DNA from 4 places in the Bacillus sp. SD127 genome. Region 1 is predicted to be linked to each of the others. Evidence: riboswitches for the same ligand, from Rfam matches in the RefSeq annotation. Region 1 holds a riboswitch; each other region holds the start of a gene.

The links. A riboswitch is a leader RNA that binds a small molecule or an ion and turns the genes downstream of it on or off. The one in region 1 is predicted to bind S-adenosylmethionine.
Region 2: it holds a riboswitch for S-adenosylmethionine, as region 1 does, so the genes downstream of both, metE (5-methyltetrahydropteroyltriglutamate--homocysteine S-methyltransferase) here and ACQVGS_RS11875 (2-hydroxyacid dehydrogenase) in region 1, are expected to answer to the same signal.
Region 3: it holds a riboswitch for S-adenosylmethionine, as region 1 does, so the genes downstream of both, mtnW (2,3-diketo-5-methylthiopentyl-1-phosphate enolase) here and ACQVGS_RS11875 (2-hydroxyacid dehydrogenase) in region 1, are expected to answer to the same signal.
Region 4: it holds a riboswitch for S-adenosylmethionine, as region 1 does, so the genes downstream of both, metI (cystathionine gamma-synthase/O-acetylhomoserine thiolyase) here and ACQVGS_RS11875 (2-hydroxyacid dehydrogenase) in region 1, are expected to answer to the same signal.

Annotation. Positions count from the first base shown of each region.
Region 1 covers NZ_CP191226.1:2,200,003-2,208,200, forward strand. Annotated here, with positions in the region: gene ACQVGS_RS11865 (hypothetical protein) at 369-665, opposite strand; gene ACQVGS_RS11870 (molybdopterin oxidoreductase family protein) at 777-2,819, opposite strand; SAM riboswitch class I at 2,968-3,059, shown strand; gene ACQVGS_RS11875 (2-hydroxyacid dehydrogenase) at 3,157-4,179, shown strand; gene ACQVGS_RS11880 (FGGY-family carbohydrate kinase) at 4,196-5,674, shown strand; gene ACQVGS_RS11885 (MFS transporter) at 5,768-7,012, shown strand; gene ACQVGS_RS11890 (MarR family winged helix-turn-helix transcriptional regulator) at 7,485-8,036, shown strand; gene ACQVGS_RS11895 (ABC transporter ATP-binding protein) at 8,050-8,198, shown strand, end outside.
Region 2 covers NZ_CP191226.1:2,892,511-2,900,708, forward strand. Annotated here, with positions in the region: gene isp (serine protease Isp) at 27-986, shown strand; SAM riboswitch class I at 1,118-1,273, shown strand; gene metE (5-methyltetrahydropteroyltriglutamate--homocysteine S-methyltransferase) at 1,402-3,690, shown strand; gene ACQVGS_RS15035 (histidine phosphatase family protein) at 3,728-4,354, opposite strand; gene guaD (guanine deaminase) at 4,487-4,957, shown strand; gene ACQVGS_RS15045 (glycosyltransferase) at 4,962-6,065, opposite strand; gene ohrB (organic hydroperoxide resistance protein OhrB) at 6,185-6,595, opposite strand; gene ohrR (organic hydroperoxide resistance transcriptional regulator OhrR) at 6,739-7,182, shown strand; gene ACQVGS_RS15060 (organic hydroperoxide resistance protein) at 7,212-7,637, opposite strand; gene proA (glutamate-5-semialdehyde dehydrogenase) at 7,767-8,198, opposite strand, start outside.
Region 3 covers NZ_CP191226.1:2,846,535-2,854,732, reverse strand. Annotated here, with positions in the region: gene ACQVGS_RS14820 (carbon-nitrogen family hydrolase) at 26-805, opposite strand; gene ACQVGS_RS14815 (pyridoxal phosphate-dependent aminotransferase) at 899-2,095, shown strand; SAM riboswitch class I at 2,134-2,234, shown strand; gene mtnW (2,3-diketo-5-methylthiopentyl-1-phosphate enolase) at 2,319-3,536, shown strand; gene mtnX (2-hydroxy-3-keto-5-methylthiopentenyl-1-phosphate phosphatase) at 3,533-4,240, shown strand; gene ACQVGS_RS14800 (methylthioribulose 1-phosphate dehydratase) at 4,198-4,827, shown strand; gene ACQVGS_RS14795 (1,2-dihydroxy-3-keto-5-methylthiopentene dioxygenase) at 4,843-5,379, shown strand; gene ACQVGS_RS14790 (YkvA family protein) at 5,420-5,740, opposite strand; gene spo0E (aspartyl-phosphate phosphatase Spo0E) at 5,943-6,200, shown strand; gene ACQVGS_RS14780 (hypothetical protein) at 6,287-6,718, shown strand; gene kinD (sporulation kinase KinD) at 6,746-8,198, opposite strand, start outside.
Region 4 covers NZ_CP191226.1:3,013,485-3,021,682, forward strand. Annotated here, with positions in the region: gene ACQVGS_RS15730 (putative quinol monooxygenase) at 329-616, opposite strand; gene ACQVGS_RS15735 (hypothetical protein) at 1,026-1,193, shown strand; gene ACQVGS_RS15740 (tetratricopeptide repeat protein) at 1,163-2,008, shown strand; tRNA gene ACQVGS_RS15745 (tRNA-Val) at 2,288-2,360, opposite strand; gene ACQVGS_RS15750 (DUF819 family protein) at 2,533-3,723, shown strand; gene ACQVGS_RS15755 (GNAT family N-acetyltransferase) at 3,781-4,326, shown strand; gene metC (cystathionine beta-lyase) at 4,359-5,531, opposite strand; gene metI (cystathionine gamma-synthase/O-acetylhomoserine thiolyase) at 5,524-6,645, opposite strand; SAM riboswitch class I at 6,714-6,834, opposite strand; gene ACQVGS_RS15770 (esterase family protein) at 7,001-7,723, shown strand; gene ACQVGS_RS15775 (YjcG family protein) at 7,752-8,198, shown strand, end outside.

The DNA of each region.
Region 1 (8,198 bases):
TAAGAATGTTGTGACTTACTTATGCAAGTTGGCACAGCAACGGTAGAGGAACATTTTAAATGAAAAGTCCTGCTCAAGAAAAAGGGCTAAACGAATCCTGCGACTGGTCTTTGTCTTTCAGCTACTTGGATGCTAGATGGTGACTCTGTATTCATTTGGCAACCCCTCCACCAAAGACAGCAATACCTATACTTGATAAGTAAAAATCAATATTTGCATATGTGGGCTGCTTTCGTTAATGTGTTGATTGGTTTCAAATTAAATAAATAACTAAAGAACCAATAAATTGATCAAAAAGCGTTTCCAATCCTGCTTTTTGTTGTGTTTGGAAAAGAAATTTTATAGCTCGTCTTATTGAAAAATTCGCATTAATCTTTCGCTTGTTGTTTCTCTCCTAATGTTAATACCCATTCTCTTAAGATATGTTTTTGCACATATCTTTTTCCGTTAATATCAATATGAGGGAGGTCTGTGAGATCCTTTGCTAAGAGTTTCGCCTCCGCTTGGGTTATTCCTAAAAAATGCCCGATATAAAAGTAAATATCTCGTTCTTTAATCAGCATAATGTCATTTTTTTCGTTAGCTTTTGGGTTGTTAATATGCTTTAATCCTTCTCCGATAAAATATCCAGCCAATGCAATACCGATTCCTAAAAAAACGTCCATGTGTATGCCTCCATTATGTACTCGTCATGTTATACGGTCAATCTATATCATTGGTTTCATTTTTGTTGACTGTGTACACAAAAAACCGCCAGAGCAAGATCTGGACGGTTTCTATGCTTTTTCAATCTGAACTCGGCCTGAGAAAAAAGTGGCGCCTCCGCCCATATCAGACAAGCGGTCGGGGGTCAGGGCGTTAACAAGCTGATTTTTGCCTGGTTCATCTGCCCATAATCCTTGACTGACGACAACACCGGGCAGCACTTGTTCTCCGACTGCGGCGGTTAGTTCACACTCACCTCGGCTGTTCCAAATCCGTACGGCTTCACCATCAGTGATGCCGTGTTTTTCGGCATCTTTCGTGTTGATAAAGAGTTTCGGTGTCTTTTCAAGTTTGACGTGCTTTGCATTATTGGAAAACGTTGAGTTTAAGAAATTATGATTCGGCCCGGGAACATACATAAACGGAAATTCATGATCCGGCGCAAGCGGCGTATGTGTCGGTAACGGCGGGAAACCGGCTTGTTTCATTTTTTCTGAATATAATTCTATTTTTCTGCTCGGTGTCGGCAATTTACCCGGAAATAGCGGCTTTTCACGCTTCGCCTTCATAAATGAACGTTCAGTGAGTGATTCATAACTAATCTCCGCTAAATAAGGATTATCCGGATGGTGAAGTGCCTGGCGGATTAAGTCTTCATCTGAATCTTTGAGCTCCTGATCCGTAAATCCCATTGCCTCAGCCAATAACCGGAATACCTCGGTATTAGACTTGCTTTCTCCGTATTTCTCAATAACCGGCTGCTGAAGCTGAATGTAATGGTGCCAGTATGAGGTGTAAAAATCAGTATTTTCAAAAGCGGATGCAGCGGGCAGTACAATGTCCGCATATTTGGCCGTTTCTGTTAAAAACAAATCATGAACCACGGTGAACAAGTCATCCCGCAGGAGGCCTTGTCTGACTTTGTTCGCTTCTGGCGCCACAACGGCTGGATTCGTCCCATAAATAAAGAGGGAGCGAACAGGAGGGTCTGTTTCCAGAAGAACTCTGCCCAGCTGATTCATATTAAACGATCTCGGTGTGCGGCCTTTCAGTAAATCAGGACGCTGAAGCGCGGTGGTGTTATATTCTAAAATCCCGCTGTTTTGTTTGATGGCGCCGCCTCCTGTATGCATCCATTGACCGGTAATCGCCGGTAGACAGGCAATCGTTCTAACAATCATTCCGCCGTTGTCGTGATGCTGAAGGCCGTTTCCGATTCTGATAAAGGAAGGGGAGGTTTCACCATACATTTTTGCCAGCTGATAGATATCGTCGATACTGATACCAGTGATCAGGGATACCTTTTCTGGATGATACTGTTTCACATGCTCGCGCAGTTCTTCATAGCCGACTGTATATTTTGAAAGAAACGCTTCATCGTGAAGATTTTCTTTAAATAAAATGTGCATGATGCCGAGGGCAAGCGCGCTGTCGGTACCGGGTTTTATAGGAATAAACCAGTCTGCTAGACGCCCTGTCTGATTTTTATGCACATCAATCACAATAATTTTTGCGCCTTTTTTCCGTGCTTTTTGAGCGATTGTAATTTGATGCATGTTTGTGCTGACTGCGTTAATTCCCCAAAAGATAAACAGTTTCGTATGTATCGTTTCTTCAGGATCGATTCCAGCACTCACACCCATGGTATATTTATAGCCCTCTGATCCGGCTTTGCTGCAAATCGTGCGCTCAAGCTGGCTTGAGCCCAAGCGGTAAAAAAAGCGGCGGTCCATTCCTTCAGCCGTTAATTTTCCCATATTGCCGTAAAAGCTGTAAGGCAGTATGCTTTCAGCTCCTTCTTCATCAATCAGCTGTTTCCAGCGGGATGTGATGGTGTCAATCGCTTCTTCCCAAGAAATTGGTTTAAACTCTGCCTCGCCCTTCACACCTGTTCGTTTCAGCGGAGTCGTCAGCCGCTTTTCATCATAGAGGCGCTCAGCCATATTTCGTACTTTGTTGCATATATTTCCGGCTGTCACGGGGTGATCAGGATCACCCTGCACTTTCACAATTTTCCCGTCTTTTTTATGTACCAGCAATCCGCACTGGTCCGGGCAGTCCAGTGAGCAAACGGATTTAAAAATGCCGTTTTGTTGAGTGGCGAACGATTTCATAGCCCAGTTCCTCTCCCTAGTTAGATATATTGTAAGAATTATAACATTTCGAATGATAACGTCAATTCTGAAAAAAAGACATTGACATCAATCTGGGTCTTCTTTATGATTAACGTATTCTCAATTCTGAAAATTACATACAAAACATTTTCTATCAAGAGAGGTGGAGGGACTGGCCCTATGAAACCTCGGCAACATTATTGTGCCAATTCCAGCAAGCGTCAGCTTGAAAGATAGGAAAGTAAGGTTTATACCGGCTTCTGTCTGTGGCAGAGTGCGCCTATACATGAATCTCTTTCCATCTTTGGAGAGAGATTTTTTTGTGTGAAAAATAACGATGAAAAGGATGTTTTGCATCATGACGGTTTTGATTACAGCACCGTACAACGAAGAAGGACGAAAAGAGCTTGAAGAATTGTTCGGTTCCGTTGTTTATCAGTCTTGGAAAGAAAACGGCCGGGCATACAGGGAAGATGAATTGATTCAGCTATTAAAAGGATCAAATGCGACGGGTTTGATTACTGAGCTTGATCAGGTGACAGAAAACGTGTTTGCATCAATGCCGGAACTTTCATTTGTAGGAGTATGCAGGGGAATGCCTTCCAATGTTGATGTGGCAGCAGCGTCAAACAAAGACATTCCGGTTTTCTATACACCTGGGCGCAACGCACAAGCTGTTGCTGAAATGTTTATTGGAAATGTGATTTCATTTCTCCGGCACACGAATACCTCTAATCAATGGCTAAAGGATGGAAAATGGAACAGCGATTATTTGCAGGCATATGCCAAATTCAAAGGTAATGAAATAACAGGAAAAACCGTGGGTATGGTCGGATTCGGAGCGGTTGGGCAAAGAATTGCAAAACTGCTGACTGCGTTTGACTGCAAGGTTTTGTATTACGATCCATACGTACAGCACGATTATCCGCAATATGAAAAAGTATCTCTGGAGAAGGTATTTTCAGATAGTGATATCGTTTCTGTTCATCTGCCGCGTACAGATGATACGCTTGGCCTCATTGATCGGCCGTATTTTGACTTGATGAAAGAGAGCGCCATTTTCGTGAATACATCAAGAGCTGTCGTGGTAAACCGAGAGGATCTTTTATCTGTACTGAAAGAAAGTAAAATCAGGGGTGCGATATTAGACGTTTTTTATCATGAGCCGCCAGAGCAATCGGATTATGAATTTATTTCATTGCCTAATGTTCTGGCAACACCGCATTTAGCAGGAGCAACATTTGAAGTAGAGGATCATCACGTTACCATTCTGAACGAAGCGCTTAAAAAGTGGAGGGATGAAAAAACTCTCAATATTCCGACTTTATATAACAAAAACGATCTTAAAGCAGAGGTGTAAAAAGGAGGGCATCAGGATGACGAAACAAAAAGGTTATCTCGTATTTGACATTGGCACTGGCAATGCAAGAGTTGCGGTCGTAAGTGTGTCGGGAAGCGTTCAAACGGTTGAACGGGAGGACATTGTATATACGACCGAGCCGCTTTACCCGGACAGCCGCTATTTTTCTCCACAGGCGCTGTGGAATCAAATCATGAATCTGGCTAAACGTGCGATTTCTCGTTCTCATCATATTGAAATTATTGGTCTCACTTCAACAAGTCAAAGACAGGGGATCGTGCTGTTTGATCAAAATGGTGAGTCTTTCCTCGGTCTGCCCAACATTGACAATCGGGGCAGGGAGTGGGAGGAAAACATACCGAATCGGGAAGAAGTATACAGCCGAACAGGCCGTCTGCCGACTGCGCTTTTTTCAGCGCTCAAGCTTTATGGTTTAAAGCACCGCCAGCCCTCCTTATGGGAAAAAACTGCAAGCTTCACAAGCATCAGTGATTGGGTGACGTATCAGTTGAGCGGAGTATTGACATATGAACCGTCACAGGCGACGGAAACGCTGCTGTTTGATGTAAAACAAAATACATGGTCAGAAGAGATGTGCAATATATTCGGTTTCTCGCCATCTATTCTTCCGCCTCTAGTAAGAGCGGGAACAGTCATTGGATCGATAGCAGATGAGTATGCGGCAGAATTGGGACTATCACATCATGCGAAGGTTATAGCGGGTGGGGGAGATACACAGCTTGCTGTCAAAAGCACTGGTGCTGCTCTGGGAGACGCAGTCATAGTATCAGGTACGACAACACCGATTACCAAAATTATTGGTGAAATTCATGAGGACAGACAAAATAAAGCCTGGCTGAACTGCCACACAGATCAAGGACAGTGGCTTGCGGAGACAAATCCCGGGGTAACGGGTCTGAATTTTCAAAAACTAAAGGATATTTTCTATCCGAATGAACCGTACGATGTGATGGAAGAAGAGATTGCTGCTCTTGCTAAGGAAGATCATGCATGTGTATCTTCCCTCGGTTCGTATTTATCGGCAGAAAAAAACGCCCTGACGAAAGGCGGCTTTCTCTTTGATGTACCGCTTTCAGCCCATTTAAGCAGAGCGCATTTTGTACGCGCGGCCTTACAGGAGATTGCATGTTCAATCAAATGGAACTTTGACATTTTAACAGAGATTACTCCGTTTGATCGTGACTATGTGTGGGGATGCGGAGGCGGATTCCAAAGCAGAGCATTTACACAATATATTGCCAATCTTCTTCAGAAAAAAATCTATGTCAAAGAAGGGTACAGTCAGGCATCAGTCGTTGGTGCTGCTGTGGTTTGCAATGAGGCCTATAGATTGACCGAAGAAATGTCTGGAAGTGTTCGGGTGATAGAACCGCAGGATTGCCGGATAGAAATGACTTTATACGAGGAGTGGAAGCAGGTCCAACGCTTCTTTTCAGGGTTAGAGCCGTCATCGGGAAACAAGGTATTAGTATAAGGCGGAATTTGCCGCCAATTGAGGAATTATACATTTTATTACTTTAATGAGGTAATACGGTAATTGAGATAAGCATCTAAGGAGGATACAGATATGTTAGATAAAATTGGTATACCAAAGCGGCTGGCATGGGGGTTTTTAGGGGTTGTGCTGTTTATGATGGGAGACGGTCTTGAACAAGGATGGCTCAGTCCTTTTCTGATTGAAAATGGGCTCACCGTTCAGCAATCCGCTTCGATTTTTAGTATATACGGCATTTCACTGGCCATCGCTTCATGGTTTTCGGGTGTGTGTCTGGAAGCATTTGGCGCAAAGCGGACGATGTTTATGGGGTTGTTGTTTTATGTGATCGGTACAGCGGCTTTTATCGTCTTCGGATTTGAACAGCTAAATCTGCCTGTCATGTATGTGACTTACTTTATTAAAGGCTTAGGATACCCGCTTTTTGCTTATTCCTTCTTGACATGGGTCATCTACAGAACACCGCAGAACAGGCTCAGCACAGCTGTCGGCTGGTTTTGGATTGCGTATTGTCTGGGCATGTTTGTTTTCGGTGCTTGGTATTCAAGTTATGCAATTAAAACGTTTGGTTATTTAAATACGCTGTGGAGTTCTATTTTCTGGGTATGCCTCGGTGCAGTCTTCGCGTTGTTTATTAATAAAGACCGGTTTGAAAAAAAGAAAAGAAAAAGATCAGAAACGGCGGAGGAGCTTTTAAAAGGGGTTACCATTCTTGTTACCAATCCGCGGGTGCTGACAGGAGGAATGATTAGAATCATCAACAGCATCGGCACATATGGTTTCCCTGTGTTTTTGCCGATGCACATGGCTCAGCACGGCATTTCAACTAATGTGTGGCTGCAGATTTGGGGAACGATTTTTCTGGGCAACATTGTATTTAACCTCATTTTTGGAATTGTCGGTGATAAATTCGGATGGAAAAACACCGTCATTTGGTTTGGAGGTGTCGGCTGCGGCATTTTCACCGTTTTATTATACTATGCGCCTGTTTTTTCAGGCGGGAATATAGCTGTTGTGAGCATCATCGGCTTTATCTGGGGCGGTTTGCTGGCAGGCTACGTGCCGATTGGTGCGATCGTGCCGACAGTTGCCGGAAAAGACAAAGGAGCCGCCATGTCCGTTTTGAACCTCGCAGCCGGCTTATCGGCATTTGTCGGACCTGCTTTAGCTTGGATGTTCATCGGACTCGTCGGTGCACAAGGCGTTGTCTGGATTTTTGCGGTGCTTTATCTTGCGAGTGCAGTCATGACGAAATGTATTAAGCTACCTGAAGAAAAAGAAGTACAGAAAGAGACTTCCCCTCAATATGCATCCTGATGAAAAGCGCCCTGAAACAGGGCGCTTTTTATGATTTTTTTCAGCAATGGTTTCAGTTACAGAGTGCCGCGCAGATGATTGGTCTGGACGGGACTTCATCATTAGGAGTCCGCCAATAAAATAGTTTGGGCGATCGCTTCTGCATTAAAGCGCTTTTTAACTCTCATGATTGTATGCCTTTTTTTAAGTGTATCTTTGCAGGGCACGGCTCAACCATTGTAGTACGATTTAAGGGTCTTCGTATTTCTCTTCAATTAGATCTTCAAAAAAGGCTGATTTCAATGCTTTTTCTTCAACAACTATACGTTGCTGAACCATGATATACCTTTTTTCATATTGATCAATATGGAATTGTTGTATGTTTTGCAAACGAGGACGTAAGTTTTTTGAAATAAAATAGACAATATGTTGACAAACCAAAACGAAGTGCTATGATGATATAGACAACAAATTGTCTTTTGGGAGGATTATAATGAACTTTTCTAAAGAACTAAAAGATTTATTTTTAATGCAGCAGTCTTACGCTACACTTTTTTCTGTTTTAAACAAAATTCAATCACGAGGTGATGAGTACTATGAGAGCTTAACGACTAGGCAATTTATGACGATGGTCTCCATACTGCATTTACCGGAAGAAGAAACCACTTTCAACAACATTGCCAAAAAATTAGGTACGTCGAAACAGAACATAAACAGGCTTGTCAGCAGTATTGAAAAAAGAGGATATGCCGTTACTGTGCCAAGTAAACGTGACAAGCGTGCGGTTAATGTGAAAATTACCGATTCTGGAAAACGCGTTTTAGAGGAGTGCGGTGAAAAAGCTGTGTACTTTATGGCAGATATTTTTCAGGGGTTTTCGACGGAAGAATTAGAGACACTGTGGAATTTATTGAAAAAGCTATACAGTTTTGACGGAGAAGAGCAGGATGGTTTCGAAGAAGATGCTCGTGACTTTGAAATTGAACAAGAACGTGATGATCTGAAAATAAAAATACTTCAGGAGTTCGCAAAACGGAGAATGTAAAAAGGAGATACGTATGAACAGCGTGGCATTAATAGAAAATTTGAAAAAGCAGTACACGAACAAAACTGCAGTAGACGGCATTTCATTTGAAGTAAAGGAGAGTGAAATCCTTGGGCTTCTTGGCCCAAACGGAGCAGGAAAAAGCACAACGATTCATATTTT
Region 2 (8,198 bases), 690 kb from region 1:
CAAGCATAAAAAAGGAGGGCTTTTTTATGAATGGTGAAATCCGCTTGATCCCGTATGTGACGAATGAGCAGATCATGGATGTGAACGAGCTTCCTGAGGGTATTAAAGTGATTAAGGCGCCAGAAGTGTGGTCAAAAGGGGTTAAAGGCAAAGACGTAAAAATTGCTGTATTGGACACCGGCTGCGATACGAGCCATCCCGATTTGAAAAACCAAATCATCGGCGGAAAGAATTTCACAGATGATGACGGCGGCAAGGAAGATGCCATTTCCGACTACAACGGACACGGCACACACGTTGCCGGAACGATTGCGGCTAACGATTCAAACGGCGGCATCGCCGGGGTTGCGCCTGAGGCAAGCCTTTTAATTGTAAAGGTGCTTGGCGGTGAAAACGGCAGCGGAAAGTACGAATGGATTATTAACGGCATTAACTATGCTGTTGAGCAAAAGGCTGATATCATCTCAATGTCCCTTGGCGGACCGAGCGATGTGCCTGAACTGGAGGAAGCGGTCAAAAACACCGTCAAAAACGGAGTGCTAGTCGTTTGTGCCGCGGGAAATGAGGGTGACGGCGACGAACGCACAGAGGAGCTTTCCTATCCTGCTGCGTATAATGATGTAATTGCGGTTGGATCTGTTTCAGTAGCGCGTGAATCGTCAGAATTTTCAAACACAAACAAAGAGATTGATCTTGTTGCACCTGGTGAAAACATTTTATCCACTCTTCCCAACAAGAAATACGGGAAGCTTACCGGCACATCAATGGCTGCCCCTCATGTCAGCGGAGCGCTTGCTTTAATTAAAAGCTTTGAAGAAGAATCTTTTCAAAGAGAGCTCTCTGAATCTGAGCTTTATGCGCAGCTGATCCGCAGGACACTTCCGCTCGATATCGCAAAAACATTGGCCGGGAATGGATTCCTGTATTTAACCGCTCCTGATGAGCTGTCAGAGAAAGCAGAGCAGTCACATTTACTGACCCTATAATATTATTTTTCTCATATAATATATACCGTAAATTGTAAAAAAAATTTCAAAATCTTTGTTGACAATGAATTTGAATTGCTGTTAAGATTACCAACAAATGATTCAACTTTTCAAAAAATTAATAACATTTTCTCTTATCGAGAGTTGGGCGAGGGATTGGCCTTTTGACCCCAACAGCAACCGACCGTAATTCCATTGTGAAATGGGGCGCACTGATTTTCGCGCCGAGATTTATATCTCTTAAGGCACGGTGCTAATTCCATCAGATTGTTTCTGAGAGATGAGAGAGGCTGTATGTTTTGCAAAAAAGCCTCTTTCTCTCATGGGAAAGAGGCTTTTTAGTTGTGAGAAAACCTCTTAACAGCCTGTATCCGCGGGTCAACAAGAGTGTTTTACATATAAAGGAGGAGAAACAATGACAACAATCAAAACATCGAATTTAGGATTTCCAAGAATCGGACTGAACAGAGAATGGAAAAAATCGCTTGAAGCGTATTGGAAAGGAAACAGCGATAAAGATACGTTTTTGAAGCAAATCGATGAATTATTCTTATCCGCAGTGAAAACGCAAATTGACCAGCAGATTGATGTTGTGCCTGTTTCTGATTTCACACAGTATGATCATATTCTTGACACTGCGGTCAGTTTCAACTGGATCCCGCAACGCTTCAGACACCTGACTGACAGTACAGATACATACTTCGCCATCGCCCGCGGAATAAAAGACGCCGTATCAAGTGAAATGACAAAATGGTTTAATACAAACTACCATTACATCGTGCCGGAATATGACGAGAGCCTAGAGTTCCGCCTGACAAGAAACAAACAGCTTGAAGACTACCGCCGAATCAAACAGGAGTACGGCGTTGAAACAAAACCTGTTATCGTCGGCCCTTATACGTTCGTCACGCTTGCAAAAGGCTACGAGCCATCTGAAGCTAAAGCAATTCAAAAACGTCTCGTGCCGTTATATGTACAGCTTTTAAAAGAGCTTGAAGAAGAAGGCGTAAAATGGGTTCAAATTGATGAACCTGCGCTTGTCACCGCTTCAGCTGAGGATGTACGCGGCGTAAAAGAGTTATTCGAGAGCATCACAAATGAGCTTTCTTCCTTGAATGTGCTTTTGCAAACGTATTTCGATTCTGTTGATGCTTATGAGGAGCTTATTTCTTATCCTGTACAGGGTATTGGGCTTGATTTCGTTCATGATAAAGGCAGAAACCTGGAACAGCTTAAGACACACGGCTTTCCGAAAGATAAAGTGCTGGCAGCCGGTGTCATAGACGGACGCAACATTTGGAAAGCGGATCTTGAAGAACGCCTGGATGCCGTGCTTCATATCCTCAGCATTGCACAGGTTGATGAACTGTGGATTCAGCCTTCCAGCAGCCTTCTTCATGTTCCGGTAGCGAAACACCCAGATGAGCATTTGGAACAAGATCTGCTGAACGGATTGTCCTACGCGAAAGAAAAACTGGCAGAGCTAACAGCTTTAAAAGAAGGCTTAGTATCAGGCAAAGCCGCCATCAGTGAGCGAATTCAGCAAGCGAAAGCGGACATCAAAGCGCTCAAACAATTTGCAACAGGAGCCAATTCTGAACAAAAGCAAGAGCTGGAACAATTAAGCGATAAAGACTTCAAGCGCCCCATTCCGTTTGAAGAACGCTTAACCCTGCAAAATGAATCTCTCGGACTCCCGCTTTTGCCGACAACAACAATCGGAAGCTTCCCGCAGTCTGCTGAAGTACGCAGCGCACGCCAAAAATGGCGGAAAAACGAGTGGTCTGATGAACAATACCAAAACTTTATCAACGCGGAGACGAAAAGATGGATTGATATTCAGGAGGAATTGGATCTTGATGTTCTTGTTCACGGTGAATTCGAACGGACAGACATGGTTGAATACTTTGGTGAAAAGCTGGCCGGCTTCGCCTTTACGAAGTACGCCTGGGTTCAATCATACGGTTCACGCTGTGTACGCCCGCCGGTCATTTATGGAGATGTAGAGTTTATTGAACCGATGACAGTGAAAGATACTGTATACGCTCAATCGTTAACATCCAAGCATGTAAAAGGAATGCTGACAGGTCCTGTTACGATTTTAAATTGGTCCTTCCCTCGGAACGATATCTCGAGAAAAGAAATCGCATTCCAAATCGGACTCGCCCTCCGCAAAGAAGTAAAAGCGCTTGAAGACGCGGGCATTCAAATCATTCAAGTCGATGAGCCAGCCCTGCGTGAAGGCCTTCCGTTAAAAACCCGTGATTGGGATGAATATTTGACTTGGGCTGCCGAAGCATTCAGATTAACAACCTCTTCCGTGAAAAATGAAACACAAATTCATACACATATGTGCTACAGCAACTTCGAAGACATCGTCGATACGATCAATGATCTTGACGCTGATGTCATTACGATCGAACACAGCAGAAGCCACGGAGGATTTTTGGATTACTTAAAAGAGCATCCGTATTTGAAAGGGCTCGGGCTTGGTGTTTATGACATTCACAGTCCACGTGTCCCGTCAACTGAGGAAATGTACAACATTATCGTTGATGCGCTTGCTGTATGTCCGACTGACCGTTTCTGGGTAAATCCTGACTGCGGTTTAAAAACAAGACAGCAGGAAGAAACAGTCGCAGCCTTAAAAAATATGGTTGAAGCGGCGAAACAGGCAAGAGCTAAGCAGACACAGCTTGTATAATACGAAAACCATCTGCAAATGCAGATGGTTTTTTCTTTTAGAAAACGGGAATCGGTTTTCGATGCTCCCCATCCCCTTCTTTTAGTATTTTGGCTGTTCCATTTTTATCAAATGCCACAAGGCTCAATGATGTATCATGTATGTAAGCAGAATTCCATATGTCATGAATGCCTCTTCCCTTTATGATATTTAACAGCATTAATATAAAGACAGAATGGGTAACCAGAAGAATATTCCCGGAAGAATGGCTGTCTAAAATCAATTGGAGAGCCAGCCTTGCCCGGCTTTCGAGGTCAAAAAACGTTTCACATCCCGGCTGGCGATATGCTTCAGGATGATGAAAATAAGCATGAAAAAGATCAGGTTCGTCTCTTTCAATATCCTCTTGTTTTTTCCCTTCCCATGGCCCCAGAGACATTTCTCTGAATATACGATCTTTCACCAGCGGCAGGCAGCGCGGTCCCAATATAGCTTTTGCCGTCTCTTCTGTCCGCTTGCTCGGGCTGATGTAAACCTGATTGAATTTAATATCCTTCAGCCGTTCTCCAAGAGCTCGGGCATTGTACAGCCCAAGTTCTGTTACACCAGAATCCAGCCAGCCCTGCATTCTTTTTTCTACGTTCCAATGTGTCTGTCCATGCCTGGCGATATACAAATGCAGCATATGCTCCCCCTCCCTTTTTTTCATCTTAGCAAATCACCCAAATATTTTGTTTATTTTTCATTTTTTTGAGAATGTTTTTTGCACTTCTTTTCGGCTATACTTATATCATTCGATCGACTGGGAGGGTATGGGATGAATCATGAAACGTTTTTAAAGCGGGCTGTCGAGCTTGCTCGTGAAGGAGTGATTGCTGGAATCGGCGGGCCTTTCGGAGCTGTTATCGTGAAGGACGGGGCCATTATAGCCGAAGGACAGAACAACGTTACTACAAGCAATGATCCGACTGCCCACGCGGAAGTAACTGCTATTCGAAACGCCTGTAAAGCGCTTGGGACATACCAGCTGGATGACTGCATGTTGTATACGAGCTGCGAGCCATGCCCAATGTGCTTAGGCGCCATCTACTGGGCCCGGCCGAAAGCCGTTTACTATGCTGCTGAGCATACAGATGCTGCTGAAGCCGGTTTTGATGATTCATTCATTTATGAAGAAATCAATAAACCTGCTGAAGAAAGAACGATCCCCTTTTATCACGTAACTCTCACGGAGCATTTATCTCCGTTTCAAGCATGGCGGGATGTTGACCATAAAAAAGAATATTAAAGGATCAGGCATGTGCGGCCTGATCCTTTGTTAATTCACTGAGCAGCTGCTGTGCCTGAGTACACCTCGGGTTTGCTTTCAGCGCTTTTTGCAAATATAAAACTGCTGTCATATGTTGATGCAATTCAGCGTGACAGACGCCCAGCCAGCAAAGGGATCGAAAATCAGCGGCCCCTTTAACCTGTACGTACTGATGGTTTTCACCTTGCGTTTGCAGACAGGATTCAAATGCTGTAATCGCTTCTCTGACTTTTTTAAGCTGATACTTCATTATCCCTTTGTAGTAGTAAAGGGTGCTGTAATCTGGATAATGCCGCAGTGCTTCATCAATATCCCGCTCAGCTTCTTCATACCGTTCAGAATCAATGAAGAGTTGAAACTTGATATAATATAAAACCGCTGGAGGAATTTGCTTTTTGCTGTTGCATTCATTTATGCACTTCATTGCCAGGCGGATGGCTTTGCTCTGTTCACCGCCTCTGTCGTACTCAGCTGCTTTCTGATAAATGAGAAGCGGGTCGGCATATGACGTCAATAATTCTGTATTCAATATGCTTAAATTACGTTTATGCTTACACTTTGCCTCCTGCTCCAGATAGCCGTAATGGTGAATAACACAAGGGAGAGAGAAAGCGCCGCTTGCCTCCTCACCCACGGGCTTTTCGCAAATTCTTCCCTTAAACGTTATCTTCCGCTGATTCCGTATCAGCCTGATCTGCATTTGTTCAAATGCTTCGTTTTCATCCCATTGCTTTCCCGTATAGTTTATAACCTTTACGTAACCAAGGGACTGCCTGCAGTCATTCAGCAGTGAACGCAGCAAGCTTCCCGTATCCACGTCTAACTCTTCATCTGCATCCAAAATCAAAATCCACTCACCCTTGGCATGCTGTAAACTGATGTTTCTTGCCTGCGAATAATCCTGTGTCCATTGATGATGATAGACCTGAGCATGAAAACTTCTGCAAATTTCTACTGTTTGATCGTTTGATCCGGTATCAACGACAATGATTTCATCAGCAATATGCTGCACACTCTCTAAACAGCGGACAATATGACGTTCTTCATTTTTGACAATCATACAAACTGACAGCATCGGTCTTTTCATTCGCTCACCTTTTCTCTAGTCTGAATCCACCTATACTACATGTATTCACACTTCGAAAAGATCATAACCAATCCGTTCATATCAAAAAAACATCCTGAGAACTCTCAGGATGCTGCAAATTATTTTAATTCCAATTTTACATCAACATTTCCTCTTGTCGCTTTAGAATAAGGACAAAATTCATGAGCAGCCTCGACAAGCTTTTGGGCCTGATCCCGATCCAATCCCTTTGTATTGACGACTAGTGTGACTCCAATTTTAAAGCCGCCGTCTTTCTCATCCTTCATGAGGCTGACCTGTCCTTCAATTTCTGAATCAATGTCAATATTTTGTTCTTTGGCCACGTGTTCAAGCGCGCCGCCAAAGCATGCTGCATAACCTGCGGCAAAGAGCTGTTCCGGGTTTGTTCCAGTTTGTCCTTCTTTTTTTGCATTGGGCATGACAATGTCAAAATCGAGAACCCCGTCATCTGATTGAATATGTCCTGAACGTCCGCCGCGAGCAGTGGCTTTTGCTGTAAATAATGCCATTTGTTTTCAGCCTCCTTATTTGTCTTTAGTTGTTATATTTCCCATACACATCTTTTTAAACATGTTTTGTTTGCCGAGAATAGGAAAAGTGGTGATTTTCAGCTACAATAGTATGTAATGTCAGAAAGAGTTGGTGAACACAGATGCAAAATGGATTTGATCATATGAAATTAGAGAATCAGCTTTGTTTTTTGCTTTATGCGAGTTCGCGGGAAATGACAAAGCAGTACAAGCCGCTGCTTGAAAAGCTGAATGTGACATACCCTCAATATTTGGCTTTGCTTTTATTGTGGGAACACGAAACACTTTCCGTCAAAAAAATGGGCGAGCTTCTGTATTTGGATTCCGGAACGCTGACACCGATGCTGAAACGGATGGAGCAGCAGGACTTGATTACCAGAAAAAGATCTGAAGAGGATGAGCGGTTGGTGATGATCAGCCTGACAGAGAACGGAACGTTATTAAAAGAAAAAGCGGCTGATATTCCGGGAACGATTCTGGGACTCTCAGGCCAGTCCGGCGAGGAATTAAAACACTTAAAATCGGCTCTATATACATTGCTTGAAACGCTGCACCAAAAAAAATGAGGATGCCCTATGTGAGGCATCCTCATTTTTTATTCAGCGACTTCCAATGTGACATCGATATTGCCGGATGTTGCTTTTGAATAAGGGCAGACACCGTGCGCTTTTTGCACAAGTGCCTGTAATTCTGATGCACTGACTCCTTTTCCTTTCACCTGCAGCGTCACACCCAGTTTGTAGCCCTGATCTGCTTCATCCTTTAGCAGGCTGACATGCGCTGTAACCTCTGTCTCCACTTTTACTCGTTCTGTTCTTGCTACAAGCTGAAGTGCACTGTCAAAGCAAGCTGCGTAACCTGCCGCAAACAGCTGCTCCGGATTTGTCGCTTTTTCTAATTTCTTTGCTCTCGGTGTTCCCGGCATTGCGACATCGAGCTCGAGAACGCGGTCTGATGAAATTACCTTTCCTTCTCTTCCTCCTACGGCTGAAACGGATGCTGTAAATAATGGCTGACTCATTTTTGTATCCCCCTAAATATATTTTATACAATTAAATTGTACACAATCTAATTTGGAGTCAATTTTTTAGTGCACAAAAAAAAAGCTTATCCCGTTACGAGATAAGCTTTTTCATCGAACATTGCCCCGCTATTCGCGAATTTGTCCTGTTCCTTTAATGATATATTTTGTAGAAGTTAATGCAGGAAGCCCCATCGGTCCTCTTGCATGAAGCTTTTGTGTACTGATGCCGATTTCTGCTCCGTAGCCAAATTCAAAGCCATCGGTAAAACGGGTCGACGCGTTATGATAGACCGCGGCGGCGTCTACAGCCGTTTGAAAGTAAGCCGCATGCTTATCGTTTTCAGTTAAAATGGCTTCAGAATGATTAGTGCCGTATTTCTGGATATGCTGCACAGCTTCCTGTACACTTTCAACCGTCTTTACACTGATGACAGGCCCTAAGTATTCCGTTCCCCAATCTTCTTCTGACGCCTGTTTGCTTGAAGAATGAAGCCCGCATACGAATTCATCGCCGCGGATTTCGACTCCCGCTTTTTCCAGCTGCGTCAGCAATTCTTT
Region 3 (8,198 bases), 650 kb from region 1:
TGTGATTGAATTGTCAATATATTTTTTAATATAAATCTTTTCTGATATCATCGAAAACAGGAATTTTTCCCCGCACCTCAACGCTTTCTTGAAGGTCAATTTCCGCTCTGACAATGCCTTCTTCACGGCCGCCCTCGGCCAATATGCGTCCCCAAGGGTCAATAATCATGCTGTGCCCGGCGAATTCATTATCGGGATTAGATCCTGTGCAATTGCAGGCAGCGACAAAGCATTGATTCTCAATAGCCCTCGCAATAAGCAGGCTTTTCCAATGATCAAGACGGGGCAGAGGCCATTCCGCAGAAATGAACAGCACGTTAGCGCCTTTAGTCGTATGTTTTCTGATCCATTCCGGAAAACGGATATCATAACAGATCAGTCCTGAGCTTTTGACGCCTTCAAGCTCGAAGTATCCGTCCTCGGAACCGGCTGATAAATACTCATGCTCATCCATCAGCTGAAAAAGATGGGCTTTGCTGTACTCTTTAATGATTCGTCCTTCCTTATCTGCGATGAACATTGTATTATAAACATCAGAACCCTTTCTGACAGCAACAGATCCTGCGACAATATGAACCCCGTGTTTTTTTGCGGTTTTTTGCAGCCAGCTTTGAGCAGTGAGCCCGTCTTCATCAGCAAGCTGATCAAGTTTGGCAAGGTCGTAACCAGTCGTCCATAATTCAGGGAGAACAAGAACGTCAGCATTTTTACTCTCTTTTTCAATTAAAGATTCAGCCTTTTTTATATTTTCTGAAGGTTTTCCGTATGAAATATCAAATTGAAGACAAGATATGGTCCATTTCATTTTTTAACACCCCATATTTTTCTTTACTTTTTTCATTTAACCATATATGATACTGGACTATCATTTCAAGATTTTTTTAGAAGGTGAAAACAGATGAAATTTGAACATTCTCAAGTGCTGCAGGAACTGCCTAAACAATTCTTTGCTTCTCTTGTGCAGAAAGTGAACCTAAAGCTGAAGGAAGGACATGATGTCATCAATTTGGGGCAGGGGAATCCGGATCAGCCGACGCCCGAGCATATTGTTGAGGAAATGAAGCGAGCCGTTGCTCAGCCTGAAAATCATAAATACTCCTCATTTCGAGGTTCGCACAGTCTTAAATCAGCAGCGGCTGCATTTTATAAAAGAGAATACGGCGTTCAGCTTGATCCGGAAACTGAAGTAGCCGTATTATTCGGCGGGAAAGCCGGTCTTGTCGAGCTGCCGCAATGCCTGCTAAATCCGGGGGATACGATTTTGGTTCCTGACCCTGGCTATCCAGATTATTGGTCCGGTGTCACGCTTGCGAAAGCGAATATGGAAATGATGCCGCTCACTAAGGAAAATGCGTTTCTTCCTGAATACGCAAGCATTTCCCCTGACGTAAGAGAACAAGCGAAACTGATGTACTTGAATTATCCGAATAATCCGACTGGAGCCGTCGCTACCGCAGAATTTTTTAGAGAAACGGTGAGTTTTGCGATAGAAAACGAAATCTGTGTGGTCCATGATTTTGCTTACGGTGCAGTGGGCTTTGACGGACACAAGTCTTTAAGCTTTTTGCAGACTGAAGGCGCTAAGGATATCGGAATAGAAATTTACACGCTGTCCAAAACATATAATATGGCGGGCTGGCGGGTCGGTTTTGCAGTTGGTAACGCCTCGGTCATAGAAGCGATCAATCTTTATCAAGACCATATGTTTGTCAGTCTTTTCAAAGCAACCCAGCAGGCTGCCGAGGCGGCACTTTTATCTGAGCAGACATGCGTAGCGGAGCAAAATGCCCGGTATGAAAGCAGGCGCAACGCTTGGATAGCGGCATGCAGGGAAATTGGCTGGGATGTAACAGCGCCTGCGGGTTCATTTTTTGCGTGGCTGCCGGTGCCTGAAGGCTATAGCTCTGAGCAATTCTCAGATCTCTTGCTTGAAAAAGCGAATGTGGCGGTTGCAGCAGGAAACGGCTTTGGTAAATATGGCGAGGGGTATGTCAGAGTGGGGCTCTTAACGAGTGAAGCTAGGCTTAAAGAAGCAGCTCATCGAATTGGCAAACTAAACCTGTTTACCCAAAAAAGCATTGACAAGATTCTTTAACGGTGGGATAATTCAAAATAATTTATAAAATCTATATTTTCTTATCAAGAGCAGGCAGAGGGACGAGCCCGATGAAGCCCGGCAACCGACTTGTAAAGCACGGTGCTAATTCTTGCAGCTGGCGGCTGAGAGATAAGATTCGGACGAGAAACGAAACCTCTTTAGACGCATTGCTGTTTGAAGAGGTTTTTTATATGGGTTAAAAAATGAAAGGAGCTCTGGCATGAGTGAATTATTAGCAACATATCTCCTGACCGAGCCGGGAGCCGACACGGAGAAAAAAGCAGAACAAATCGCAACAGGATTGACGGTGGGCTCTTGGACTGATCTGCCTCTGGTGAAGCAGGAGCAGATGCAAAAGCATAAGGGACGGGTTGTAAAGGTCGAGGAGAGAGAGGGACATCTTGCATCAGGAAAACAAGCGGTTATCACAATTGCCTATCCCGAGGTAAATTTCTCACAGGATATTCCGGCATTGCTGACAACTGTGTTTGGCAAGCTGTCGCTGGACGGAAAAATCAAGTTAATAGATCTCGAATTTTCTGTAGCGTTTAAGCGAACACTTCCGGGCCCGAAGTTTGGCGTATACGGCATCCGGAAGATGCTTGGAGAGTTTGAAAGACCGCTGTTAATGAGCATTTTTAAAGGGGTCATCGGAAGGGACCTGAGTGATATTAAAGAACAGCTCAGGCAGCAGGCGCTAGGCGGGGTTGACTTAATCAAAGACGATGAAATTTTCTTTGAGACGGGTTTAGCACCTTTTGAAACAAGAATTACAGAGGGAAAACAAATTTTGAAAGAAACATACGAGCAGACCGGCCATAAAACGCTGTATGCAGTGAATTTGACTGGAAGAACGGCTGAGCTTAAAGATAAAGCAAGACGCGCCGCTGAATTGGGAGCGGATGCGCTTTTATTGAATGTCTTCGCTTACGGTTTGGACGTCATGCAAAGCCTTGCGGAAGATCCGGACGTATCAATCCCCATTATGGCGCACCCAGCAGTCAGCGGGGCATTTACATCCTCACCGTTGTACGGGTTTTCCCATGCCCTTTTGCTCGGAAAATTAAACCGATATTGCGGCGCTGACTTCAGTCTGTTTCCTTCTCCATATGGCTCAGTTGCGCTTCCGAAAGAAGACGCGCTGGCGATTCATGAAGAATGCGTAAGAGAAGATGCCTTTAACCAGACATTTGCCGTTCCGTCCGCCGGTATTCACCCTGGTATGGTTCCGCTTCTCATGCGTGATTTTGGCATTGATCATATTATTAACGCCGGCGGAGGCATACACGGACATCCAAACGGCGCCCAAGGCGGGGGCAAAGCGTTCAGAGCTATTATTGATGCGGTTTTGGAGGCGCAGCCGATTGAAGAAAAAGCCGGTCAATGCGAAGATTTGAAGCTTGCGCTTGATAAATGGGGAAAGGCTGAAGCCGTATGACGACTCAAAAACCGTTAATGATATGTGATTTTGATGGAACCATCACGATGAACGACAACATTATAAACATTATGAAAACATTCGCTCCGCCGGAGTGGACGGCGTTAAAAGACGGCGTGCTCTCCAAAACGATGTCGATCCAAGAAGGCGTCGGACGAATGTTCGGCCTTCTGCCGAGCAGCTTAAAAGAGGAGATTACGAGATTCGTATTAGAAGACGCAAAAATCCGGGACGGCTTTCGGGAATTTGTCGCATTTGTTAACAAGCATGAACTCCCGTTTTATGTCGTAAGCGGGGGGATGGACTTTTTTGTCTATCCGCTGCTTGAAGGAATTGTTGAGAAAGATCATATTTATTGCAACCGTGCGTTATTTGAGAACGAATTCATTCATATTGATTGGCCTCATTCTTGCAAAGGCACATGCACAAATCAATGCGGGTGCTGCAAGCCGACTGTTATGAACGAGCTTTCTGAGCCTGATCAATATATCATCATGATCGGTGACTCCGTTACCGATGTAGAGGCGGCAAAGCTGTCTGATCTTTGCTTTGCAAGGGATTATTTATTAAATGAATGCAAGGAGCATCATCTGAATCATATCCCATACCATGATTTTCACGAAATAAAGAAAGCGATTGAAGACGTAACGGAGGTAAAGAAATGGCTGCAAAACAAGAGCGCTGGCGCGAGCTTGCCGAAGTGAAACGGGAATTGGCAGAAAGAGATTGGTTTCCGGCGACCAGCGGCAACCTGTCCATCAAGGTTTCTGATGAGCCATTGCAATTTCTCGTAACGGCGAGCGGAAAAGATAAACGAAAAGAAACGGATGAAGACTTCCTGTTGGTGGATCAGAACGGAGAGCCTGCCGAAAGCGGACATCATCTGAAACCGTCAGCAGAAACGCTTTTGCATACGCATCTGTACAATAAAACAAATGCCGGATGCTGTCTTCATGTTCATACGGTCAACAATAACGTCATCTCAGAGCTGTATGGAGATCAAAATCAAATCACTTTTAAAGGTCAAGAAATTATAAAAGCGCTTGGCCTGTGGGAAGAGAATGCAGAAGTGTCCATTCCAATTATAGAAAATCCGGCTCATATTCCGACTCTCGCAGCGCTTTTCGCGGATCAGGTTACTGGAGATTCAGGAGCTGTCCTGATCCGGAACCATGGCATTACTGCTTGGGGAAGAACAGCATTTGAAGCGAAAAGAGTGCTTGAAGCATATGAATTTTTATTCAGCTATCATTTGAAGCTGAAAACACTCCAGCATCAGCTGGTTAAATAAAAGGGGGAACCGCAAATGGCAACAATTCGAATTCATGATGATGCAAATACAACGATTGAAAATCAAGAGGAAGTGGCAAGCTTTCTGGACAGCCAAGAGGTGATCTATGAGCAATGGGATATCGCCAAGCTCCCTGAACAGCTTTCAGAAAAATATGCCCTGTCTGAAGAAGAAAAACAGCAAATTCTTGACACCTTCGACGCTGAAATTAAAGATATCTCAGCCCGCCGCGGCTACAAAGCCCAAGATGTTATTTCTTTGTCTGACGCAAATCCGAAACTGGATGAACTGCTTGAAAACTTTAAAAGAGAACATCACCATACAGACGATGAAGTCCGTTTTATTGTAAGCGGACACGGAATTTTCGTCATTCAAGGCAAGGACGGCACATTTTTTGATGTCCGTTTAAACCCTGGAGATTTAATCTCGGTACCTGAAAATATCCGCCATTATTTCACGCTTCAAGAGGATCGAAAAGTTGTGGCGGTGCGGATCTTTGTAACATCTGAAGGCTGGGTTCCGATTTATGAAAAAGACAGCGTGAACCAATAAGAAGAAAAAGCCCCGTCCATAAAGGCGGGGCTTTTTCTTCTTATCGTAAACGCCATTCTTCGTATTGGGACATTTCTTTTTTGACCAGCGTCCAAATCAAACCGAGAACGGCAGCATCGTCAAGAATTCCTAAACCGAGCACGAAGTCCGGAATCATATCAATCGGCATGATGATATAAAAGATAGCAGCTGTCAGAAGCAACAGTGTTTTAATCTGTGAACGGGGATAGTCACCGTTTCGCCAATCGCGAAGCATTTGACAAAAGATCGTGATATGATTGATTAATTTTTTGCGGGTTTTCCTTTTCAGAATAGCTTTTCCGCCTGCCGCACCGAGCATTATCGCTTTTTTTTTCTTCATTTAGCATTCCTCCTGCCTGCCGGTGTGTTTAAGATGGTCTTCGTCTGGGTATTGTTCTTCTAATCCTATCAATATATCTATTATAAATGAAAAATTAAGTTATTTAATAAAAATATGTTTACAAATAAAGTATAATCTGTAATAATGCACAATAACCCAATCAAACTTGTTTCCTATTTCTTAGCGGCGAGGGGTGAATTGAATGGGCTGTTCTTCTGAACAAGAAAGATTGCTGGTGTCTATTGATGAAAAAAGAAAGTTAATGATAGACGCCGCTAGTAAGCAGGGATTTACAGGGCATGACACAATCAGGCACAGTCAGGAGCTGGATTCTTTAATGAACGAATACCACCAGCTCATGCAAGAAAACGAACATTCCAAAGGAATTCAAGGCCTTGTGAAGAAATTAGGCTTGTGGCCCCGAAGAGACGTCATGCCTGCATATGATGCACATAAATAGCGGCGCTATCTGATGCATATATAAAGAGAGAGCTTTTCAGAAGCGCTCTTTTTTTCTGGGAAAATTTCATACGAAAGAGGGAACTGATGAAAGAACTGGCGGTAGTCATTACTGAAATGATAAACCAATTTCATGATGCTTTTATTTCGATATGCGGGATGCTTGGCATTCAATTAACCGACAAAGAAATGCATTTTTGGGTAATTGGAATATTTGGCATCTCCTTTTTCGCTGTCACTCACGCTGTATTTACATGGCTTTCTAAATGGAGCTTGACGGCTTTGTCCTTTATCTATACCGTAACGATCATCATTGTTATCGTATTTGCAATTGAGATTCAGCAAAAAGTGACCGGACGGGGAAATATGGAGTTTTTAGATGCGACGGAAGGGTTAAAAGGCTTTTTGGTGTTCTTTTTCATCTTTTTGCTTTTGAAAATGCTTTTGCGTTTGATTCGATTCTTCTTTTCAGGAGGAGCTGTAAGCAAGGAGAATGAAAATACCCGTTCACGAAAATAAATAAGCCCTCCTGAGACTGTCAGGGGGCTAGGAAGAGGAGACGGGGAGGGTAATGGTAACCTCGGTTCCTCTTCGTACTTCACTTTCTATATGAATGGAACCTCCGTACATCAGCACGATCCGTTTACATACGACTAGCCCGAGGCCGGTTCCTTTTTCTTTAGAAGTGACAAATGGAAGAAAGATATGATCCAGCATTTCCTGTGATATCCCTTCACCGTTATCCATCACTTTTATAATGGCCTTTTTATCAACTGCTCCTAAGGAAATTGTGAGTTTGCCACCTTCCGGCATAGACTCAAGGCCATTTTTCGCAACATTCAAAATGACTTGTTTAATATGATCTTTTGTACATTTTACTTTTAGAGGTTTATCAGTTAAAAATGTTAACTCTACCTCCACATTATATAAATTTCCTTCAGAATAGATGATCGGCATAATTTCTCCGATAATATCCTGAAGCGAGTTAAGCTCCCATTTCTCAGCTGTCGGTTTTCCGAGAACTAAAAACTCACTCACAATTTGATTGATACGTTTAATCTCCTGGTCGATAATTGAAAAATACAGCTGGTCTTCTTCACCTTTATATTTCTTTTGCAGCAGCTGAATAAAACCGCTTATGCCGGTGAGCGGATTGCGGATTTCGTGAGCCGTGCTGGCAGCAAGCGTTCCGATCAGCTCTAATTTTTGCTGCTCATTTTCCGTGCGCTCCAGCTGGGTCCGCCGCTTCAGCAAATAATAAAGTACTAGAATAAAAAGAATATTCAGCAAGACTATAATACAGGAAAGAGGAAGCACAAGGCTTTTACTCAGCTCCTCTATTGTGACAGGATTCGGATATACTTTCATATTCCAGCTGATATCATCAAGATAACCGCTGACAGGTTTTTGATCTCTTGCGTGAGAAGCCTGTCCGCTTGAGAAAATCATTTTGTTATTTTCGTTCACAACCTCAATATAGACATCAGGGCTCAGCAAGTTAATCAGGTTTTGCAGATAGTCAATTTGTATAGCTGCCACAAGATAATCTGTGACATTTTTCTTTTCATCCAGCACGGGAACACAAATTGTAAAAATCGGCTGGCCTGTGATCCTGCTTGAATAGCTGTCTGTAATGACAGTCTTTTTTGTTTTTTTCGCTTTTGTAAAAAAGGATCTGTCGGCCAGATTGACTTTAGTTTTTAATTCTGTTGCGCTGGCAGTGACATCTCCTTTAGCATTGAGAAAATAAAGACCGGAAAACCTTGGTTCGGAATCAAACGTTTTTTCCAAAACAGTTTTCATTTTATTCATATCTATCGGTCTGTCGATAGCGATAGACAAGGACGTCATTCTCGCTTTTGTTTCCCCGATTAAATAATTTATTTTGTTGCGGTGAAGGTTCAGCATAACACTGGCTTCTTGCTTATGTTCTGCAGCTATTGTTTCTTTTTCTTTTTCATAGACGAAAAAGCTTATGACGAGTGCCGGAATCACTACT
Region 4 (8,198 bases), 810 kb from region 1:
TTTATATCAAGTGATGCGAAAATAGAAAAGCTCCCTATTGTGTGGGAGCTTTTCTTAGAAAATTGAGATTTTATGTTCCTATCCAGGTTCAAATTAAACACCGCTGAACTTTTCAATGATTTTGACCCTAAAAAGAGACAGGATCAATGAATTTCTAAGCCGAAAAATCAAGTTTGCCCTTTTATTTCAAAGCCTATTGAATTGTACATCTGATGACTTCTGAATGAAAATAATGATTGTTGGCAGAATTGGACAACAATCCGCCAACACTTTACTACTTAATTACAGGTGGTTGATTCTTAACCATTGAATGTTTTTAAGGAACCTTTTACTCATTCACATTGCTTTTCATTAACCATTCTACTTCCGTTAATTCTTGTTTTTGAACGTCTTTTGTGTGTTTTTTCGTGAAATGTTCTTTAACAGCTTCTTCGTTTTCCCAAATCTCCCAAAGCATTATTTTGCGTTCTGATGGTTCAAGCGGATATGCATGGAATGTAATACACCCTTCTTCTTTGTTTGTTTCTTCCTCAAGTTTTTTAAATTCCTTCATTATTTCATTAAGGTCTTTATCACTGATGATTTTTAAGCATGCAGTTATGTAATGCACCGAAATTCCTCCTCACATCATTTTATGACTTTTCATTATAACATTTTCTTGAAAAATGTAGATGTCATTTATAAATCATTAAACGACATCGATAGCCTTTTAGACCAATTTTCTATAAATTCTAAAGCAAGCTAAAGGGTCGATATCAGACGATATGGTCCTCATTTATGTTTATTCCGACCCTTTTCAGTCTAAATAGAGGGACTTTTCAAAAAAATACTCTATTAGAGGGGGTCCTTAGTGGTATAATATTAAATATATGTAAAGAAAAGGAGGTATTTGATTGCCTGTTTCGGATTTAATCCCATATCATTATGTAACTACAGACATTAATCATTGGTATGTTGTAATAAAGTAGGGTCGAGTTGAGAAAGCAAAAGAAATGAAAAGAAAAGTTGAAAAAGAATTCGATATGATGGAGAAAGATGAAAAGGTTGCAGTCTATCTTCAGCTATTAAAGCTACGGCACGAAATAATGCTGTCGTATCTCGAACCTGACTCTGTTAAAAATATAGATGGTGTTTATCTGCTCTTAAAAAGACAAGGGAGAATATGGCCCCTGAATCCCTTACGAATACAATAGAGTTCTATTATAATTTTTTTACCGGTATGTATCATTTCAGAACAAGAGATTTAGTTATTGCCTTAACATATTATCGCGAAGCTGAAAACGCAAATACAGATAATGCCGAGTTCTATTTTAAAGTATCAGAGGTCTATTACTATATGAAAGAGACTCATTTCTCAATGAATTATGCTCAGCGAGCATATTCTATATTTAAAGAGCAAAAAGATGCTCAGGGTAACCTTACATATGGCAAAGAAATGGTCCAATGTCAGTTTGTTGTCTTTGGGAACTGGCTAGATAAAATGTGTTATGAGGATGCTTTAGAAACAGCTGAAAAAGCCTTAAATGATGCTATAAAAATAGGGGAGCAACATTTAATTGGTTCAGCTCATTTTAACGTGGGATTATGTTATAATAGCCTTGAAGAACTTGACAATTCTGAGAAACATTTTCAAATTGCCTATGAAATTCATAAGGATCGAAAACACATTTATGAGTCCAAAGCGATTTTTAATCTGGCATATGTCAAAGCAAAGAAAAATGATTTAAAGACTGCATTAGAATTATACCAGGAAGGTCAGAAGGTTGCTGCCCGACACAATAACCAGGAAGTAACCGAGAAATTAAAACTGGTTAAAGGTCTTTATTTATCATTCGACTTACAAACACTTAGAGAAGTGTTCAAGTTCTTCGAAGAGAAAAACCTTTACGGTGATATGGAAGAATACGCTGTTGCTGTTGCTGATTTTTTGACCAACAAAGAAGACAGACATGATATTGAAGCACGCAAACAAATTCAAAGGGGGAAACATTTAAATGAAAAAATGTAAAATTGCAATTTGTTTAGCGCTCTTGCTTGGCGTTGTTGGAGTATCTAGCGCTTCATACGCTCTTTCTGAGCAGTCCACTTATAAGGTCGCAGATAGAGCAGCAACTTAATATGAAATCTAAGAAATAACCCCATTTTGGACTTTACAAATGGGGTTTTTACTTTATCTTCTCAACTCAATTTTTATTCTTGGGTTTTCATTTAAATCATATTCTGCATTAATAAAACCGACAACCCCTATAAAAAGTAAAAAACCCTTGCTGCGCAAGGGTTTAAGCTATGATTCCGACTGGGCTCGAACCAGCGACCTCTACCCTGTCAAGGTAGCGCTCTCCCAGCTGAGCTACGGAATCATGATATGTATGTGTTGCTGGGTATGTTGTTGTCTTTCTGACAAGTTCTATTATATAACCTTCCCTTCTATTCGTCAACTGCTTTTTCAGAAAAACTTTTTTCGGACTTGCTGTTATGTTCATCGGCTATTATAATATGTCTTAATTTTCTAACAATAGGGGTGATGGGGTTTTGCATTCTTTGATTTCTTCTGATGATGTATGGGTATTATGGGGATTTATTGCGGTGTGGGCGGCAGTGAGCATCTGGCTGGAGCAGCGGTTTAAGTGGGCTTCCGCTGTGTCAGGGGCTATTATCGCACTGGCAGGTGCAATGGTGTTTACAAATATAGGAGTGCTTCCTGTTGAATCGCCTGTATACGACACCGTATGGTCATATGTAGTGCCGCTTGCGATTCCTCTTTTGCTGTTTCAGATCAATGTGCGGCAGATTTTTAAGGAAAGCAGGCGTTTGCTGTTTATTTTTCTTATAAGCTCCTTAGGGACAGTGGTTGGCAGCATCATCGCTTTTTTTCTATTAAAACAGCATATTCCCTATCTAGATAAGATCGGCGGGATGATCAGTGCCTCCTATATTGGCGGCGGGATTAATTTTGCGGCGATGGCTGCGAAATTTGAGACACCGGGCGAATATGTGTCGGCAACGGTTGTGGCAGATAACTTTATGATGGCGCTGTTGTTTTTTATTTTAATCAGCATTCCCGCACTCAAATGGTTTCGCCGGCATTATGCGATGCCGTTTGAAGATCAGGCAAAAGCGGAAGGAAACAGTGGTAACAGCGCGGAAAGCTATTGGAAGCGGAAAGACATTTCATTAAAGGACATTGCCTTTAACGCTGGAGCTGCTTTTGCTCTTGTTGCGGTAAGCGGTAAGGTTTCCGGCTATTTCAAAATTACGTTCTCTCACCCCCTTTTGACCGGGACGCTTGGCGATCAGTACCTTGTGCTTACGTCTTTATCCGTTCTTATCATCTTTCTGTTCCCTCGTTTTTTTGAAAGGCTCAATGGATCTCAGGAGCTTGGCACCTACTTGATTTATTTGTTTTTTGTGGTGATTGGCATTCCTGCAGATCTCCGGTTAATCATCACAAATGCGCCTCTTATTCTCTTATTTGTCTTTATCATCGCCATCAGCAATTTAGCGGTTTCCTTAGCTGTCGGTAAATTGTTCCGCGTGCGCCTTGAGGAAATTCTGCTTGCCGTAAACGCCACAGTCGGCGGCCCTACGACAGCAGCTGCGATGGCGATTGCCAAAGGATGGCGGGAGCTTGTTGCACCGATTATGCTGGTCGGCACACTCGGCTACTTGATCGGCAATTATGTTGGCACCTTTATGGGAAATTGGTTTTCTTCCTTTTTATAAAAAGGATTTTCACACTTTCCTCAGAATACTATGTAAGAGAAACGGAGAGATCACTGTATGTTAAAAGGACATACCATTTATATAAGACCTTTAGAAACAGAAGATGCTGAAGAGAATCTTCGGCTGCAAAGCGAAAACCGGGCATTTTTTGAACAGTTCTCCATGATTCGCGCAGACGATTACTATACGATTGAAGGGCAGAGAAAAAGGATCGAACAATATCAGCAAAGGCTGGTAAATGACCAAGAGTATCACTTCGGCATCTTCACAAATAAAGACCATACATTAATCGGGACGGTTTCCCTTTTCCAAATCATCCGCGGAGCGCTGCAATGCGCGTTTATTGGATACTTTTTAGATAAAGCCCATAACGGAAAGGGCCTTATGACAGAGGCGGTCAGACTGATTGTTGATTATGCGTTTCACGATTTGAAACTGCATCGCATTGAAGCCGGTGTCATGCCTCGCAATCTGGGGTCCATGCGCGTATTAGAAAAAGCGGGATTTCATAAAGAGGGTATTGCCCGAAAAAACGTGAAAATCAATGGAAAATGGGAGGATCATCAAGTACTGGCGATTCTGAATCCTGATGATGAAAAATAAAAAAGAAGCCGGGATATCGCCCGGCTTCTTTTTTAACGCGCAGCTACGGGCGCAATTTCTTTCAGCGCTTGTTCGAAATCACGTTCTAAATCATCTGCATGTTCGACTCCCACACTTAGACGGAGCAGGCCGTCTGTGATGCCGCGTTTTTCACGCTCTTCCTTAGGCATTGCCGCGTGAGACATCGTTGCCGGATAGGACAAAATCGATTCCACGGCGCCAAGGCTCACAGCAAAGACCGGAAGTGATACATTCTCTACTAATTTCTTAACGGCCTTTTTGCTTTCAAGCTCAAAAGAAAGCACAGCACCCGCTCCCACCGACTGACTTTTATGGGTTTGGGCCCCCGGATGATCAGACAGCCCCGGATAATACACGCGTTTCACCGCCGGATGCTTCTGGAAAAATTCCGCAAGCCGCTGCGCTGTTTGGCTCGCTTTTTCTAAACGGACCTGCAATGTTTTTAAGCCGCGCAGCACGAGCCAGCAATCTTGCACGCCAAGGACGGCGCCGAACGAGTTTTGCAGCTTATACAGCTGCTTCCCAAGCTCTTCATCCTTGACAGCAGCCAGTCCTGACAGCACATCGCTGTGTCCGCTCAGGAATTTTGTTGCGCTGTGAAGCACAATATCCACGCCGAGATCAAGCGGACGCTGCAGTGCCGGTGTCATGAATGTATTATCCAGAAAGGTCAGACAGCCGTTTTCTTTTGCAAGCTGGACAACCGCTTTAATATCAGTAATTCCAAGTGTCGGATTTGACGGTGTCTCCATATAAATGACCTTTGTGTTTGGCTGGATATTCCGTGCCACTTCGTTGATATCCGTCATATCAACAAACGTGTGCTCAATGCCAAAACGGGTCAAAACCTCTGTCACCATGCGGAAGGTTCCGCCGTATACATCTTCTGTCACAAGAACGTGATCGCCCTGTGAGAGAAGTAAAAATGCTGTTGAGATCGCAGCCATGCCTGAACTGAAAGCAAACCCTCTCGTTCCGCCTTCCAGTGCGGCAATTGTTTCTTCGAGAGCTGTTCTTGTCGGCGTGCCTGAGCGGCTGTAATCATATGCGCCAAATTCTTCAAATGAAGATTGATGGAAGGTCGATGCGTGCTGGATCGGTACACTGACCGCCCCGGTTGCACCGTCTGTTTTAAATGGATTGTGCACGAGCTGGGTTTCCAGCGTCCAATTGTGATTACTCAAATGAAACAGCTCCCTCTTTGACCTGACATAACGCCTGTTTTAGGTCCTCTTTTAAATCTTCCGCATGTTCAATTCCGACTGAAAAACGCAGCAGACGATTGCAGACACCGTTTGCGATACGGATTTCTTCAGGAATATCCATGTGCGTCTGTGTGGCAGGGTATGTAATAAAGCTCTCCACCCCGCCGAGGCTTTCTGCAAAGCAAATCGTTTTCAGTGCTTTTAAAAATGGATTCACCCATTCTTCTTTTTGCAGACGGAAGGACAACATGCCTCCTTTTCCCGGGTAAAGCACATCCTTGATTTCTTCTTGCTTCTCTAAAAAGGCCGCTAACTCCTGAGCGTTCGCCTGATGCTGGCGCATTCTGAGACTGAGCGTCTTCATTCCTCTCATCAAAAGCCATGAGTCAAACGGAGGCAAGACGGCGCCGATGGCGTTTTGATGCTGAAACATTTCTTCTCCAAGCTGTTCATCCTTGACAACAACAAGCCCCGCAAGCAGATCGTTATGCCCGCCTAAATATTTGGTTGCGCTGTGAATGACAATGTCGGCTCCAAGCTCAAGCGGACGCTGCAAAACCGGTGTATAAAATGTGTTGTCAACAATCACCAGAAGATCGTGCTCTTTTGAAATCCGAGCGATCTTTTCAATGTCCGCCTCCTGCATCAGCGGATTTGTCGGTGTTTCCACAAACACTGCTTTTGTATTTGGTGTAATCTTGGAGCGTAAACAGTCCTCATCGCTGAAATCATCATAATAAAAGGTCAAGCCGTATTTTTTCCATTCATTTTCAAACAGACGGTACGTGCCGCCATACAAGTCCGATGAAACGATCAGTTCATCCCCGCTTTTAAACAGCGCCATAATCGTTTGAATTGCTGCCATTCCCGAACTGAAGGCAAGCCCTCTCGCTCCGTTTTCTAAACTGGCAATCGCGTCCTCAACAAGCTGGCGTGTCGGGTTTTTTGTCCGAACATAATCAAATCCGGTCGATTCGCCGATCCCTCTGTGGCGGTATGCTGTTGATAAATAAATAGGAGGACTCACTGTTCCCGTTACTTCGTCGCTTCGGTTTCCGATTTGGGCTAATTTCGTTTCAACGTGCTGTGACATATAGCTGACACCTTCCCTTTTCATAATAAAAAACCCCTTCTTCATAAGAAGAAGGGGTTTAACGCTTCTTCTTATCTTCCAAGCATAGTACGCTTGCTGGATTTAGCACCTTGGCGCTTTGCACGTATGCAAAACAAGCCGGTTGCTGAGGTTTCTAAGGGCCAGTCCCTCCACCTCTCACGATAAGAAATATCGATTTCAATTTTCTGATTGTTTTATATTAGCGCAATTTGCAGTTTATTTCAATACTTTTTTCTTCGGGCACCGAACTATTTAAAGAGAGAAATTTCTAATAATTCATGGTACAATAATTTCAAACGCAAGAAAGTCTAGTGATGCCCTGGAGGAATGTATTATGGCACCGAAAAACGGCACAGTTCAAGAAAAGAAGCTCTTTTCAAAAGAGCTTAACGAGGAAATGACAGTACTCGTTTATCTGCCGTCAAACTACTCCCCTCTTTATAAATATCATCTTATTATCGCGCAGGACGGCCACGATTATTTCAGGCTGGGGAGAATCGGCAGACAAGTGGAGGAATTGCTGTCCAAAAGAGAAATAGACCGATGCATTATTATCGGTGTTCCTTACAAGGATGTAAAAGAACGCAGAAAAACCTATCATCCGGAAGGTTCTAAGTTTTCGGCATATAAACGATTCATTGCCCACGAGCTAGTTCCTTTTGCAGATCATGAATTTCCGACGTACCAAGTCGGCTACGGGCGGACACTGATCGGTGATTCTCTCGGAGCGACCGTTTCTCTTATGACAGCGCTTGATTATCCGAATATGTTTGGTAACATCATCATGCAGTCTCCCTATGTAGATCAACATGTATTAGAAGCCGTGAAACAGTCAGACGACATCAAACACCTCTCTCTTTATCACCAAATCGGAACAAAAGAAACAGACGTCCATACGACAGACGGCAATATTTTGGACTTCACAGAACCGAATCAGGAGCTGAAAAAGCTTTTGGAGGAAAAGCTTTCCGATTATTATTTTGAGCCATTTGACGGAGACCACAAGTGGACATACTGGCAGCCGCTCATTACGCCGGCTCTGAAAAAAATGCTCTAACATACTTTATTTTCAGGAGGGACATACTATGAAATACGGAATTGTTTTATTTCCATCAAAAAAACTGCAAGATCTCGCGAACTCTTACAGAAAGCGCTATGATCCGAGCTATTCACTGATCCCGCCTCATTTGACGCTGAGATCTTCATTTGAATTTACAGAAGAGGAAGCCGGTGAATTGGTATCACAATTGAGAGAGATCGCTAAAGAATCTCATCCGATTGTTCTCAAAATGACCAAATACAGTTCTTTTGCGCCTGTCAATAATGTCATTTACATTAAAGCAGAACCGACGGAAGAATTAAAAACACTGAATGAAAAACTTTACACCGGTGTATTAGCCGGTAATCAGGAATACAATTTTGTTCCGCATGTGACGGTCGGCCAAAACCTTTCCGACGATGAGCATTCGGATGTATTAGGGCAGTTAAAAATGCAGGAAGTATCTCATGAAGAAATTGTTGACCGTTTTCAT